2 regions of the Carnobacterium sp. FSL W8-0810 genome follow, and region 1 is predicted to be linked to the other one. Evidence: predicted binding sites of a transcription regulator. Region 1 holds the regulator's gene; the other holds the start of a gene.

Region 1 (7,514 bases):
TGGCTAAACCAAGGAAATATCAGCTTAGCAGCTAAATATCTTTACATCCATCGCAATACTTTACAATATCGACTAGATCGTTTCTATGAAGAGTCTGGTCTTTCATTAAAAAACAGAGATGATTTGCTGCTTTGTTATTTATTAACAATCTAAAAAAAATAATCTACTGCTAATGAAAAAAGTTAGCGGTAGATTATTTTTTTTATAACAATAGTATTATTTTTTAAATTTATGTTTTAGCCCTTTTTTTTGGTGTTTAAACTCATGTTGTAAATCTGATTTTTTATCCATAAGTGTTTCTTTAAAGTCGTGTGTAGTATCTTTTAGGTGTTCTCCATAAGAGCTCATACTGCCTCTTAAATCAGACACTTTATCTACCACACCCAATAAATTAGCAACTTCCATATCAGATAAATCATCAATTACGCTCATAGCATTTTCGTTGCCTTTTAATTTATCTTTTACGAAATATCTAGCTCTTTTACGATTCATTTTAGACTCAATTTTTTCCATTGCCATATTTGAAGAAGAAACAACAATAGCCCCAACTGTAAAAAGTGTTCCGAATCCTATCAATAATGCTTTTGTCGAATTTTTCATATTTAGTCACTTTCCTTTCGTTATTTCTTTAAATTTATCATAGCAGAAAGAAATATAAAATACGAATAAAAACGTCTACCATCTTATACGATAGCAGACGTTTCTCTAACTTTACTTTAAAAAAACAACTTAACTATTTTCACTTGAAGTTACTGTTTTGTTGTTTCTTTTTATTGAATCTTTTACAGTAATACGAATCGTTCCTTTTGAAGCACCGATTGTTACTTGATCGCCGATTTTAACTCGACCACTTAGCAACTCTTCACTCAATCGATCTTCTACTTCCTTTTGAAGTGCACGACGAATCGGACGTGCTCCATATTCAGGATCATAACCTGCTTTTGCAATTACATCAATTGCTGCTTGAGTAATTTTTACTTCAATGTCCATTTCTTTTAGACGTTTAACAATAGTTTGAGCCATTAGTTTTACGATTTGAGTCAATTCTTCTTTTTCTAAAGAATGGAAAACAATAGAGTCATCAATACGATTTATAAATTCTGGTTTAAACGTTTTTTTCAATTCTTCCATTATTCGTTTTTCCATTGCTTTATGATCTTTTTTATTGTTTGCTGTACCAAATCCTACAGATTTTTCATCTCTTAGAGCTGTTGCACCTAAGTTAGAAGTCATAATCATGACTGTATTTTTGAAGTCCACTTTTCTTCCTTTGGCATCAGTTAAATGACCATCATCAAGAACTTGTAGTAAGATATTAAATACATCTGGATGTGCTTTTTCAACTTCATCAAAAAGAATAACAGAGTATGGTTTTTGACGGATTTTTTCAGTTAATTGGCCACCTTCATCATACCCAACATAACCAGGAGGCGAACCAATCAAACGACTGGTACTATATTTTTCCATGAACTCAGACATGTCTACTCGTACTAATGCTTCTTCACTACCAAACATGGCTGAAGCAAGTGCTTTAGCTAGTTCTGTTTTCCCTACACCTGTAGGACCTAAGAACATAAATGAACCAATAGGGCGGTTAGGATCTTTCAGCCCGCTTCTAGACCGTCTAATCGCTCTAGAAACTGATCCGACAGCTTGCTCTTGTCCAATAACTCTTTTATGCAGTATATTTTCCAAATTCATTAAACGATCCGATTCTTTTTGTTCCATTTGTTGCACAGGAATATTGGTCCATAAGGAGACTACTTCTGCAATATCTCTTTCCGTTACTTGTAATGAGCTCGAAGAAGCTTTTCCTTCTTGTTTTTGAAGTAAACTTTCAATCTTCTTACGTTGTTTCATTTCTTTTGTACGAATTTTTGCAGCTCTCTCAAAATCTTGTAATTGAATGGCTTCTTCTTTTTCTTGGATCAAAGCTTCTAGAATAGAAACTGCAGCTGCTACTGGAGAAGGTTTACTTGAAACATCTAGACGCACCTTAGAAGCAGATTCATCTATTAAATCAATTGCCTTATCAGGAAGCTGTCTTGCAGTAATGTAACGTGATGAGAACTTAACAGCAGCATGTACTGCTTCATCTGTAATTTCCACACCATGGTGTTCTTCATAACGAGAACGCAAGCCTAATAATATTTCTTCTGCTTCTTCTTCTGAAGGAGGATCAACATGGATAGGTGCAAAACGTCGTTCTAAAGCGGCATCTTTTTCAATATACTTTTGGTATTCATCTAAAGTGGTCGCACCAATCGTTTGTAATTCGCCACGGGCTAATGCAGGTTTTAAGATATTAGAAGCATCAATAGCACCTTCTGCTCCACCAGCACCAATTAACGTATGCAATTCATCTATAAATAAGATAACTTCTCCATCTTGATAGATCTCATCAATAATCTTTTTCATACGTTCTTCAAATTCACCACGATATTTTGTACCAGCTACTAGCGAACCCATATCCAACATCATTAATCGTTTATTTGCTAATGCAGCAGGAACCTCTCCGTCAACAATTTTTTGTGCTAAACCTTCAGCAATGGCAGTTTTACCTACACCAGGTTCTCCTACTAAAACAGGATTATTTTTTGTTCTACGGCTCAATACTTGAATAATACGTTGAATTTCTTTATAGCGCCCAACTACTGGATCTAACTTACCTTTTCTTGCTGTGTCAGTTAAATCACGAGCTAAAGAATCCAAAGTAGGTGTACCGGCAATTTGTTTTGTAGCTGGTTTTGCTTTTTTACCTTTGCCACTGTTTACATCACTTAATCCAATTTTCTTCAATACAATTTGACGGGCTTTATTTAAATTGATATCTAAGTTGCTTAATATCTTAGAAGATAAGATATCTTCCTCACGTAATAAGCCTAATAATAAGTGCTCAGTGCCAACTAAAGCTGAACCCATACGTCTTGCTTCATCTGTAGCAAAAGTAATCGCTTGTTTTGCTCTTGGAGAATACGGAAGAATAGCGTTTTTAGAAAGGTATTTCATTGTTCCATACCCAGTAAAATGTTCGATTTCTTCACGAATATCCATTTCAGTAACGGAAAATTGTCTTAGTGTTTTTCCAGCAATTCCATCTTGTTCCATTATAAGACCTAAAAGAATATGTTCAGTTCCTACAGAATGGTGACGAAATCCTTTTGCTTCTTCTTGTGCCATGATTAAAACCATTCTTGCTTTTTCAGAAAATAATTCATTCATCAATTTCGCCTCCGTTTTTTATATGTTACTCATATTTTAAATTAGTTAAAAAGGCAACTAATAACTTAGCTCTTAATTCATTTTCATTTGCTTCAGTAGAGTTCAAGAGTGATTTTTCCATTACGGATAACATAATATTGGCTTCACGCTTCGATAGCATTTCAGATTCAAACAACCTTTGTATAATAGAATAAGCATTCTTTTGAGAAATTTTACTTCCAATAATATCAATCATCATATCCAGCATTTCAACTTCATCTAATAATTTCACCTTTATAATACGTATATACCCACCACCGCCTCGTTTACTTTCAACTAAATATCCTTGTTGTACAGTAAAACGAGTATTTATAACATAATTTATTTGAGAAGGAACACAATTAAATCGATCTGCCATTTCGCTACGTCTAATCTCGACTTGTTCATCTTGGCCTAAAACCTTCTTTAAATAAGCTTCAATGATATCCGACATATTTTGATTGTGCATGAGTTACCTTGTTACTAAAACATTTTAATGTGTGATAAGACATCATATCCTTATCTACTTTACATTGCAATGGCGTTTTTTTAGTAACACTCCTTTTCTTTTCGTCCCAACACTAGACTTATTTACTTAGTTTATTTTTTTACTCAATAAAATAAACTAATAACGGAGGATGCTCCAGTAAGCAATCAAGAAGCATTCTTGACTAATCCTGACTTTAATTATACGAGAAATAAGAAGATTTGAAAAGCAACTCTACTCATTTTTTCTTTAAATACCATTTAAACTGTTGTTATTCTACATTAAATCGAAGTATCTACAAAATAATATAATAAAAAAAGATAACCCCACAAAAAAATGGAATTATCTTCTAAGTTGTTTATCGGGAAGACAGGATTCGAACCTGCGACCCCTTGGTCCCAAACCAAGTGCTCTACCAAGCTGAGCTACTTCCCGTAATGCTGAGTTTTATCTTTTTTTACAAAAGAAATGCACCCAAGAGGACTTGAACCTCTAACCCCTTGATTCGTAGTCAAGTACTCTATCCAATTGAGCTATGGGTGCAAATGGTGCCGAGGGCCGGAATCGAACCGGCACGGTGATCACTCACCGCAGGATTTTAAGTCCTGTGCGTCTACCTGTTCCGCCACCCCGGCATTAGAACAGCTTGTCATTCTTACGAATGAGCTCACTAGTTGAACTAGTAAGCGAAAGACGGGATTCGAACCCGCGACCCCCACCTTGGCAAGGTGATGTTCTACCACTGAACTACTTTCGCAACAAAATGCCGGCTAAAGGAGTTGAACCCTCGACCCTCTGATTACAAATCAGATGCTCTACCAACTGAGCTAAGCCGGCTAAAGTGGTACTTAACTAAACATTCAAAAAAAAAAAAAATGGTGCGGGTGAAGGGACTTGAACCCCCACGTCTCTCGACGCTAGATCCTAAATCTAGTGCGTCTGCCAATTCCGCCACACCCGCAAAAGTATGGCATAACTAAACATGTTGAATGATTAGTTATGAGTCATGCAGGATTCGAACCTGCGACCCTCTGATTAAAAGTCAGATGCTCTACCAACTGAGCTAATGACTCATGGTGGAGGTTGACGGGATCGAACCGCCGACCCTCTGCTTGTAAGGCAGATGCTCTCCCAGCTGAGCTAAACCTCCATCTGAGAAAAAAATAATTGAATCTGCGTGGCAGCGTCCTACTCTCACAAAGGGAAACCCTTCACTACCATCGGCGCTAAGAAGCTTAACTGCTGTGTTCGGCATGGGAACAGGTGTGACCTTCTTGCCATCGCCACCACACAAATTTCAATCTAGAGAACGTTGTTCTCTCAAAACTGGATAAGTTAAAAGTTTGTTCTTCGTTTAGAAACCGTCGTACACCGTTTATTCTTTGGTTAAGTCCTCGACCGATTAGTATTGGTCCGCTCCATCTATCGCTAGACTTCCACTTCCAACCTATCAACCTGATCATCTCTCAGGGGTCTTACTCACTTACGTGATGGGAAATCTCATCTTGAGGGGGGCTTCACGCTTAGATGCTTTCAGCGTTTATCCCGTCCACACATAGCTACCCAGCAATGCCCTTGGCAGAACAACTGGTACACCAGAGGTGTGTCCATCCCGGTCCTCTCGTACTAAGGACAGCTCCTCTCAAATTTCCTACGCCCGCGACGGATAGGGACCGAACTGTCTCACGACGTTCTGAACCCAGCTCGCGTACCGCTTTAATGGGCGAACAGCCCAACCCTTGGGACCGACTACAGCCCCAGGATGCGATGAGCCGACATCGAGGTGCCAAACCTCCCCGTCGATGTGGACTCTTGGGGGAGATAAGCCTGTTATCCCCAGGGTAGCTTTTATCCGTTGAGCGATGGCCCTTCCATGCGGAACCACCGGATCACTAAGCCCGACTTTCGTCCCTGCTCGACTTGTAGGTCTCGCAGTCAAGCTCCCTTATGCCTTTACACTCTGCGAATGATTTCCAACCATTCTGAGGGAACCTTTGGGCGCCTCCGTTACACTTTAGGAGGCGACCGCCCCAGTCAAACTGCCCGTCAGACACTGTCTCCCAGCCCGATAAGGGCTGTGGGTTAGAGTGGTCATACAGCAAGGGTAGTATCCCACCAACGCCTCCACCAAGACTGGCGTCCTGGCTTCAATGGCTCCTACCTATCCTGTACAAGCTGTACAAACACTCAATATCAAACTGCAGTAAAGCTCCATGGGGTCTTTCCGTCCTGTCGCGGGTAACCTGCATCTTCACAGGTACTATAATTTCACCGAGTCTCTCGTTGAGACAGTGCCCAGATCGTTACGCCTTTCGTGCGGGTCGGAACTTACCCGACAAGGAATTTCGCTACCTTAGGACCGTTATAGTTACGGCCGCCGTTTACTGGGGCTTCAATTCTGAGCTTCGCCCGAGAGCTAACCCATCCTCTTAACCTTCCAGCACCGGGCAGGCGTCAGCCCCTATACGTCATCTTACGATTTTGCAGAGACCTGTGTTTTTGATAAACAGTCGCCTGGGCCTATTCACTGCGGCTGACCAATTGGTCAGCACCCCTTCTCCCGAAGTTACGGGGTCATTTTGCCGAGTTCCTTAACGAGAGTTCTCTCGCACACCTTAGGATTCTCTCCTCGACTACCTGTGTCGGTTTGCGGTACGGGCAGTTTGTTTCTAACTAGAAGCTTTTCTTGACAGTGTGACATCGGGAACTTCGGTACTTAATTTCCCTCCCCATCACAACTTGTTCTTAAAGAAGCAAGCATTTGACTCACTTCAAAACTTGTTGCTTGGACGCGCATATCCAACAGCGCGTATTCCTTAGCCTACTGTGTCCCTCCATTGTTCAAACAAAACAAACTGGTACAGGAATCTCAACCTGTTGTCCATCGTCTACGCCATTCGGCCTCGACTTAGGTCCCGACTAACCCTGGGAGGACGAGCCTTCCCCAGGAAACCTTAGTCATTCGGTGGACGGGATTCTCACCCGTCTTTCGCTACTCATACCGGCATTCTCACTTCTAAGCGCTCCACTAGTCCTCACGATCTAGCTTCAACGCCCTTAGAACGCTCTCCTACCATAGAACCAATGGTTCTATCCACAGCTTCGGTGTTATGTTTAGCCCCGGTAAATTTTCGGCGCAGGGTCACTCGACTAGTGAGCTATTACGCACTCTTTAAATGATGGCTGCTTCTGAGCCAACATCCTAGTTGTCTAAGCAACTCCACATCCTTTTCCACTTAACATAAACTTTGGGACCTTAGCTGGTGGTCTGGGCTGTTTCCCTTTCGACTACGGATCTTATCACTCGCAGTCTGACTCCCGGATATAAATCAATGGCATTCGGAGTTTATCTGAATTCGGTAACCCGAGAAGGGCCCCTAGTCCAAACAGTTGCTCTACCTCCATGATTCTAATTCCGAGGCTAGCCCTAAAGCTATTTCGGAGAGAACCAGCTATCTCCAAGTTCGATTGGAATTTCTCCGCTACCCACACCTCATCCCCGCATTTTTCAACATACGTGGGTTCGGTCCTCCAGTGCGTATTACCGCACCTTCAACCTGGACATGGGTAGATCACTTGGTTTCGGGTCTACGACCACATACTCATTCGCCCTATTCAGACTCGCTTTCGCTACGGCTCCGTCTCATCAACTTAACCTCGCATGGGATCGTAACTCGCCGGTTCATTCTACAAAAGGCACGCTATCACCCATTAACGGGCTTTAACTATTTGTAGGCACACGGTTTCAGGGGCTATTTCACTCCTCTTCCGAGGTTCTTTTCACCTT
Region 2 (7,514 bases), 1.9 Mb from region 1:
TAATTTGCTAATGACCAATTTTGCGCACTGCCTCCACCAACCGTATCCAATACTTTTTCAAGATCTAAGTTTGCGGCATTAGCATAAACCAATAGCTCAGCCATTCCAGTCATTGTACCAGCAATCATAATTTGATTAGCCATTTTAGTGTGTTGTCCACTGCCTGCTTTTCCTTGTAAGTTCACTTTAGCCGAAAATAAATCAAAAAAAGGTTTTACTTTTTCATAAGTACTTTCATCTCCACCTACCATAACAGTCAATGTTCCATTTTTAGCTCCTAAATCTCCTCCAGAAACTGGAGCATCAAGAACTTTAATACCTTTTTTATTACCTTCTTCATATAATTTTTGAGCCAATGTAGGGGTACTAGTCGTCATATCTACTAAGATATGATTTTCAGTAGCTGTCTTAAAAATACCGTTTTCGCCAAAATAAGTTTCTTCTACATCTTGCGGATATCCAACAATTGTAAAAACAAGTTCATTCTTTTCCGTTACTTCAGCTGGAGTATCAGCCCATTTTGCTCCTAAACTAATCAACTCATCTGCTTTACTCTTAGTACGATTATAGACTGTTACAGAATAATCAGCTGCTAATAAGTGTTTAACAATTGAAGCACCCATTACTCCCGTTCCGATAAAACCTATCTTTTTTGTCACTCTGATTCTCTCCTTTATATCAACTGATTCTAGTATATCAGTTCTAATAAGGAAAACGTATTATTTTAAATAAATACATATAAAAAAACACAAGAATTCTAAGATCCTTGTGTTTTTCCTACTTATTTAGTGTACGTTTGAACAAGTTCTACAACTTCATCAGCAGTATCACATTCATTGATTGCTTTATCAGCTAATTCAGCCATTTGTTTTGTATCTAAACGTTTCATTAAACTACGAGTTTTAAGAATACTTGAAGCACTCATTGAAAACTCGTCTAGTCCTAATCCTACTAGAAGAGGTACAGCCGTTTGATCTCCCGCCATTTCTCCACACATACCTGTCCATTTTCCTTCTTTATGAGAAGCATCAATAACATTTTTAATTAAACGTAAGATTGATGGGTTATATGGTTGGTAAAGATAAGAAACACGTTCGTTCATACGGTCAGCAGCCATAGTATATTGAATCAAGTCATTGGTACCGATACTGAAGAAGTCAACTTCTTTAGCAAATTTATCTGCAATAACAGCAGCAGCAGGAATTTCGATCATAATACCAACTTCGATATTTTCTGAAACTTCCACACCTTCACTTACTAATTTTGCTTTTTCTTCTAAAAGCATTCCTTTAGCTTGACGGAATTCTTGTAAAGTTGCAATCATTGGGAACATAATACGTAATTGTCCAAAAACAGACGCACGTAATAATGCACGTAATTGTGTTCTAAACATATCTGGTTGTGCTAAACAAATACGAATTGCACGGTAACCCAAGAATGGATTCATTTCATGTGGCAATGTTAGGTAAGGTAACTCTTTGTCTCCGCCAATATCCATTGTACGAACAACAACAGCTTTACCTTCCATACCTTCTAAAACTTCTTTATAGGCTTTGAACTGATCTTCCTCAGAAGGGAAATCAGGTGAATCCATATAAAGGAATTCTGTACGGTATAGTCCAACAGCTTCTCCACCGTTGTTTTTTACTCCTACTAAATCTTTAGGAGTACCAATATTTGCAGCTAGTTCAATATGTTTACCATCTGCAGTTATGGTTTGTTCATCTTTTAATTTGTCCCACTCAGCTTTTTGATCAGCAAAAGCTTTCGCTTTTGTTTCGTAAGTTGTAACATCTGATGTTTCAGGATGAACGATTACATCGCCTTCTAAACCATCGATGATAATAAGATCTCCTTCTTTAACTAAAGAAGTAATATCTTTCGTTCCTACAATTGCAGGAATTTCTAACGAACGAGCCATAATAGCTGAATGTGAAGTACGTCCACCAATGTCGGTAACAAAAGCTTTTACAAATTCACGATTTAATTGAGCAGTATCACTTGGTGTTAAGTCATGTGCAACCACAATCACTTCTTCGTCGATCATTGAAGGATTAGGAAGTTTGACACCTAACAAGTGACTCAACACTCTTTTAGTAACATCTTTGATATCAGCTGCACGTTCTCGCATGTAAGGGTTATCTTCCATAGCTTCAAACATACCAATAAACATATCTGTTACTTCTTTTAAAGCGCTCTCTGCATTGACTTTGTTGTCTTTGATAGAGCTCTCAATGCTCCCGATTAATTCTGGATCAGATAGAACCATTAAATGAGCATCAAATACTTGAGCTTCTTCTTCTCCTAAAGATTCTGCTGCTTTAGAACGAATGATTTCAAGTTCTTTTGTTGCTTCTTTTAATGCTGAATTTAAGCGCTCAATTTCTGAATCAGAGTTCTCAACTGAAATTTTGTTGAAAGTTAAATCGGGTTCAGTTAGTAAGTATGCTTTTGCTACCGCAATGCCATCACTTGCTGCGATCCCTTTTAATTTTTCAACCATTATTCAGCTAAGCCTTCTTTCTTCATTGTTTCTTCGATTCCTGCAAGAGCTTCAGATTCATCAGAACCGTCAGCAGAGATAACTACGTCAGCTCCTTGGCCAACACCTAAAGACATAACGCCCATGATTGATTTTAAGTTTACAGATTTACCTTTGTATTCTAAGTTGATATCTGAGCTATATTTACTTGCTGTTTGTACTAATAATGTTGCTGGACGTGCATGGATACCTGTTTCAGCTACTACGTGAAATTCGCGTTTTTCCATAATAAAAAATCCCCTTTTATATAAATATTATTTTTGAGGACTACATCCAGTTTTAACTGTTAATTACATTCTTTTCAGTAAAACAAGTGATACAGCCCTTACAACTTATAACAATAACATTTTTCAATTATTTAAACAACTATTTTTTCCTAATTTTAATGTTCTATTTTTTTACTTTGACCTATACCTGTAGATGATTTTTCCATTATGCAATGCTTCTCCTACAATAGATTCTTTTTCTTCGTGGCTGAACCAAATCTCACGAAAAGTCATAAAATCATTTTTTTCAATCATTAGAGTATCTATTTCTCCTTGGATCAATTGATTTAAACTTTCTCGCAGCTCTTCCTTTGTCATTCTATACGACTTCCTTTTCTCTCAATTAAATTTTTCTTATGCCTCATTAGTTTAGTGCAAAAAACAAAAAATTTGTAGTGTTAATTACTTGAATGTCAAAAAAGGTCAGTGTATAATAATAAATAGAAAGGTCAGTAATGGTCAATTGGTCATTCGCCTTATTCTATCTACTAAACCTACTATAATGAAAGGTTGTGCTGAGATGCTATGTCAAAATTGTAATCAACGTGAAGCAACGATCCATTTGTACACTAATATGAATGGCCAAAAAGGTCAGTTAGATGTCTGTCAAAATTGTTATCAACTTATTAAAGATGCTCAAAATCGTGGAGAAATCAGAAATAGCCGAACACCACAAGATCCATTTGGTTTTGGTAATTTAGATCAATTCTTCCGTTCTATGCAAAATGCTCAAAATAATAACTTCCAACAAAATAACAGCGCTGTTCCACCAACTCAAAGTGGTTCAGGTGGACAACCACCTATAAATAAAAAACCAGGACTTTTAGGCGAATACGGAACGAATTTAACAGAACTTGCACGTACTGGTACTATAGATCCTGTTATCGGACGCGATAAGGAAATTGAGCGAGTAATTGAAATTTTAAATCGCCGTACTAAAAACAATCCTGTCTTAACAGGTGAACCTGGTGTTGGTAAAACGGCTGTTGTAGAAGGTTTGGCACAAAAAATCGTAGACGGAGATGTACCGCAAAAACTAATAGGTAAAGAAGTTATTCGATTAGATGTAGCTTCTTTAGTTCAAGGAACCGGTATTCGCGGGCAGTTCGAAGAACGAATGCAACAGTTAATGGATGAACTAAAGAAAAATCCACAAATCATCTTATTTATCGATGAAGTTCACGAAATCGTTGGAGCTGGAAGCGCAGAAGGAAGCATGGATGCAGGTAATATGCTTAAGCCAGCACTCGCTCGTGGTGAATTACAAATGGTTGGAGCAACAACTTTAAAAGAATACCGTACAATTGAAAAAGATGCTGCTCTTGAACGCCGGATGCAACCGGTTCGAGTCAGCGAGCCTTCTGTAGAAGAAACAGTTACTATTTTACAAGGTCTCCAAAAGAAATATGAAGATTATCATCATGTTCATTATACTGATGAAGCTATCAAAAGTGCTGTAACCCTATCAAATCGTTACATTCAAGACCGATTCTTACCTGACAAAGCGATTGATTTATTAGATGAATCTGGTTCGAAAAAGAATTTAACAATACAATTTGTTGATCCTAAACAAATTGAAGATAAAATTGCAGAAGCTGCACATCAAAAACAATTAGCTTTGCAACAAGAGGATTATGAAAAAGCTGCTTTTTATCGTGATCAAGCTAAAAAATTTTCTACTATGAGGGATCAACAAAATCCTGATTCTGATGAACCTACCGTAACAGAACAAGATATGATTGAAATCATTGAGCGAAAAACCAACATACCGGTTGGAGAATTAAAAGAAAAAGAACAAGAACAATTGCGTAATTTAGGAAACGATTTGAGACAACACGTTATTGGACAAGATGAAGCTATTGATAAAGTATCTAAAGCCATCCGTAGAAGTCGAATTGGATTTAATAATAAAAGCCGTCCAATTGGCTCGTTCTTATTTGTCGGTCCTACTGGTGTCGGTAAAACAGAGTTAGCTAAACAATTAGCCTTAGAGTTATTTGGAAGCAAAGATGCTTATATTCGTTTTGATATGAGTGAATATATGGAAAAACACAGTGTATCTAAATTGATTGGTTCCCCTCCTGGATACGTCGGTTATGACGAAGCAGGCCAATTAACTGAAAAAGTTCGTCATAATCCTTACAGCCTTATCTTATTAGACGAAATTGAAAAAGCTCACCCAGATGTATTGCATATGTTTTTACAAATTCTTGATGATGGAAGATTAACAGATGCTCAAGGTCGTACAGTCAGCTTTAAAGATACAATCATTATTATGACTAGTAATGCCGGTACTGGTAATGTGGAAGCAAGCGTAGGATTTGGAGCAGCTGCTTCTGGTACTCAAAAATCTGTATTAAATCATCTGACTGACTATTTCAAACCAGAATTTATTAACCGATTTGATGGAATCGTTGAATTCAACTCTCTTACAAAAGAAAATTTATTGTATATTGTAGATCTTTTGATAAAAGATGTAAATGATATGCTTGAACATCAAGGAATCACTATTGAAGTAACTCAATCTGCTAAAGAAAAATTAGCAGAATTAGGATATGATCCAAAATTAGGTGCTCGTCCTTTGCGTAGGGTTATTCAAGAACAGATTGAAGATCGCGTTGCTGATTTTTATCTTGATTACCCTTCTGTAAAAGAATTAGTAGCTAAAACGGATGAAGAAGGAAATCTATCGGTAGAAGGAAAATCATCAGAAACAGAAACGGATTCTTCTTTAGTAATAGAAGAATCTGAACCTAACGACTAATCTTTTACAATTAAAAACAAAAAGAGCTCTCAACCAGTGAAATCATGATTGAGAGCTCTTTTTGTATTCTCTTTAGCCTATGATGATTTTTTCGGTTGGATAATGGTAATTTTTATCTTCTTTATGTTTAGGAACTAATAACATCAGCATATATAACATACCTATTCTACCTATAAACATTAATACAATGATAATCAATTTTCCTACTACGGTAAGAGTAGGTGTCACGCCTAAAGATAATCCAGTTGTTCCAAAAGCAGATGTCACTTCTACGATCAGTGTAATCAAATCATGCGATTCACTGACACTTAAAACCATCACACTAAAAATACAGAGAACCATAGATAAAATAAATACGGTGATTGATTTCTGCACATCATCTCGATCGATCCGTCTTTTAAATAAAGCAACTTGGTCATGTCCTCGGATAAAAGAAATTAAGTAGACGACTACAATGGCTAATGTCGTCGTTCGTATTCCTCCACCTACAGAACTTGGACTTGCTCCAATAAACATTAATATAGAAAATAATAATAAACTTCCTTCACTAAAATTACTCAAAGAAGTAGTCATTAGTCCAGCGTTTCTAGTTGTTACAGAATAGAAAAAAGAATAAAAAACACTGTCGGTAAAAGGCATTCCTTTAAAAAATTGTTTAAATTCTAAAAGCCATATACAAATTGCTCCACCAATTAGTAAAATTAAAAATGAGAAAACGGTAATTTTAGTGAATAATGAAAAACGAAAAGGCAAAGCCTTTTTTTCTTTCTTGTATTGCAGAAAATCTTTAATTTCCAATAATACTGGAAAACCAATACCTCCAACAACAATCAACAACATAATAATAATTTGAACAAAATAATCATCATGAAAAGGGATCAATGCTTGTCCAGTTAAATCCACTCCGACATTTGCAACTGCTGAGAAGCTTGTGAAAAAACCTTGAAATAAGACTTCTTTTAAAGACCAGTTTGAAAATAAAAAAAAGTAGCTGCTTAAAATTACACCCCCAACAAATTCAAAGCCTAATATAATTAATATCGTATTGCGAATCAATCGCACAGTTCCGCTAAGTCTAGGTTGGTTCATATCCGTCATGATTAATTGACGTTGCTTTAAAGAAACTTTTTTCTTTCGAAGAAGCATGAATGAAGTAGATATCATCATGACTCCTAAACTTCCTAACATAAATAAAATTTGCAATAAAATAATTCCTGCAAAATTATAGGTTTCTCCTAAGTTTATGGTAGCTAGTCCAGTAACACTGACTGTACTGACGGCAGTAAAAATCAAATCTATAAACGAAATAGAAACATCAGGATTTCTAAAGATAGGCAAAGCTAATAACAGACAAGCCACTACAACAACAATAAAATAATACAATACAATTAATTGAATCGTAGAGAATTGATTAGAAAAACGACCCATAAATTTATAATAGTTCAAAAAAAATTTACCTCCTTATGATAATCAAGATTTTTTCATACTATGCTACATTTTTACTTATTAATAAGTAGAAATGTTTTGAATTGTGCTCCTTTTAATTATATAATATCTATAACCTAACCGGTATAAAAGAGGTGAAAGATTATGAAACTAATAGACGTTACAAATAATCATTCGGAACTTGTGATGGAACAATTGGAGAATACTGATGCAAATTTTGTGAAAGTTTTTTCTTTAGGGCCTACTACAGTTATTTACTCAGGAGCTCCAACACATAAAGATGTACTTTTACTAAATAAAGTCCGCAATATTAAAAATGCGGAAATCAATTTTGCTCTAGAAAATGTACTTGAAACGACTCTTGACAATGTTGAAATTCTACATGCTCCACATATTGTTGAGTTATCTATTCCTGTTGAAGATTAATCATTTTTGTCTCATTAAAGCAGTAGTATTACTTTAATGGTAACCACCTTTTATTTCAAGCAATCTTTTA

What was found. Region 1 encodes CtsR, which represses protease genes until heat stress. Its sites were predicted from a motif close to TTGGTCAAAAAAGGTCAAANA; they were not measured.
Region 2: NST49_RS11070 (ATP-dependent Clp protease ATP-binding subunit) is a predicted target of CtsR. The motif match lies at 3,254-3,274, and genes of this name have one in related genera.

Annotation. Positions count from the first base shown of each region.
Region 1 covers NZ_JBBOWO010000001.1:401,914-409,427, forward strand. The annotation lists gene NST49_RS01995 (helix-turn-helix domain-containing protein) at 1-153, shown strand, start outside; gene NST49_RS02000 (hypothetical protein) at 217-600, opposite strand; gene NST49_RS02005 (ATP-dependent Clp protease ATP-binding subunit) at 730-3,222, opposite strand; gene NST49_RS02010 (CtsR family transcriptional regulator) at 3,248-3,709, opposite strand; tRNA gene NST49_RS02015 (tRNA-Pro) at 4,089-4,162, opposite strand; tRNA gene NST49_RS02020 (tRNA-Arg) at 4,197-4,270, opposite strand; tRNA gene NST49_RS02025 (tRNA-Leu) at 4,274-4,362, opposite strand; tRNA gene NST49_RS02030 (tRNA-Gly) at 4,413-4,484, opposite strand; tRNA gene NST49_RS02035 (tRNA-Thr) at 4,492-4,564, opposite strand; tRNA gene NST49_RS02040 (tRNA-Leu) at 4,604-4,688, opposite strand; tRNA gene NST49_RS02045 (tRNA-Lys) at 4,728-4,800, opposite strand; tRNA gene NST49_RS02050 (tRNA-Val) at 4,802-4,877, opposite strand; rRNA gene rrf (5S ribosomal RNA) at 4,903-5,018, opposite strand; rRNA gene NST49_RS02060 (23S ribosomal RNA) at 5,110-7,514, opposite strand, start outside.
Region 2 covers NZ_JBBOWO010000001.1:2,284,243-2,291,756, forward strand. The annotation lists gene NST49_RS11050 (NAD(P)-dependent oxidoreductase) at 1-659, opposite strand, end outside; gene ptsP (phosphoenolpyruvate--protein phosphotransferase) at 782-2,503, opposite strand; gene NST49_RS11060 (phosphocarrier protein HPr) at 2,503-2,769, opposite strand; gene NST49_RS11065 (hypothetical protein) at 2,941-3,126, opposite strand; gene NST49_RS11070 (ATP-dependent Clp protease ATP-binding subunit) at 3,329-5,572, shown strand; gene NST49_RS11075 (TrkH family potassium uptake protein) at 5,645-7,000, opposite strand; gene NST49_RS11080 (DUF1827 family protein) at 7,163-7,444, shown strand.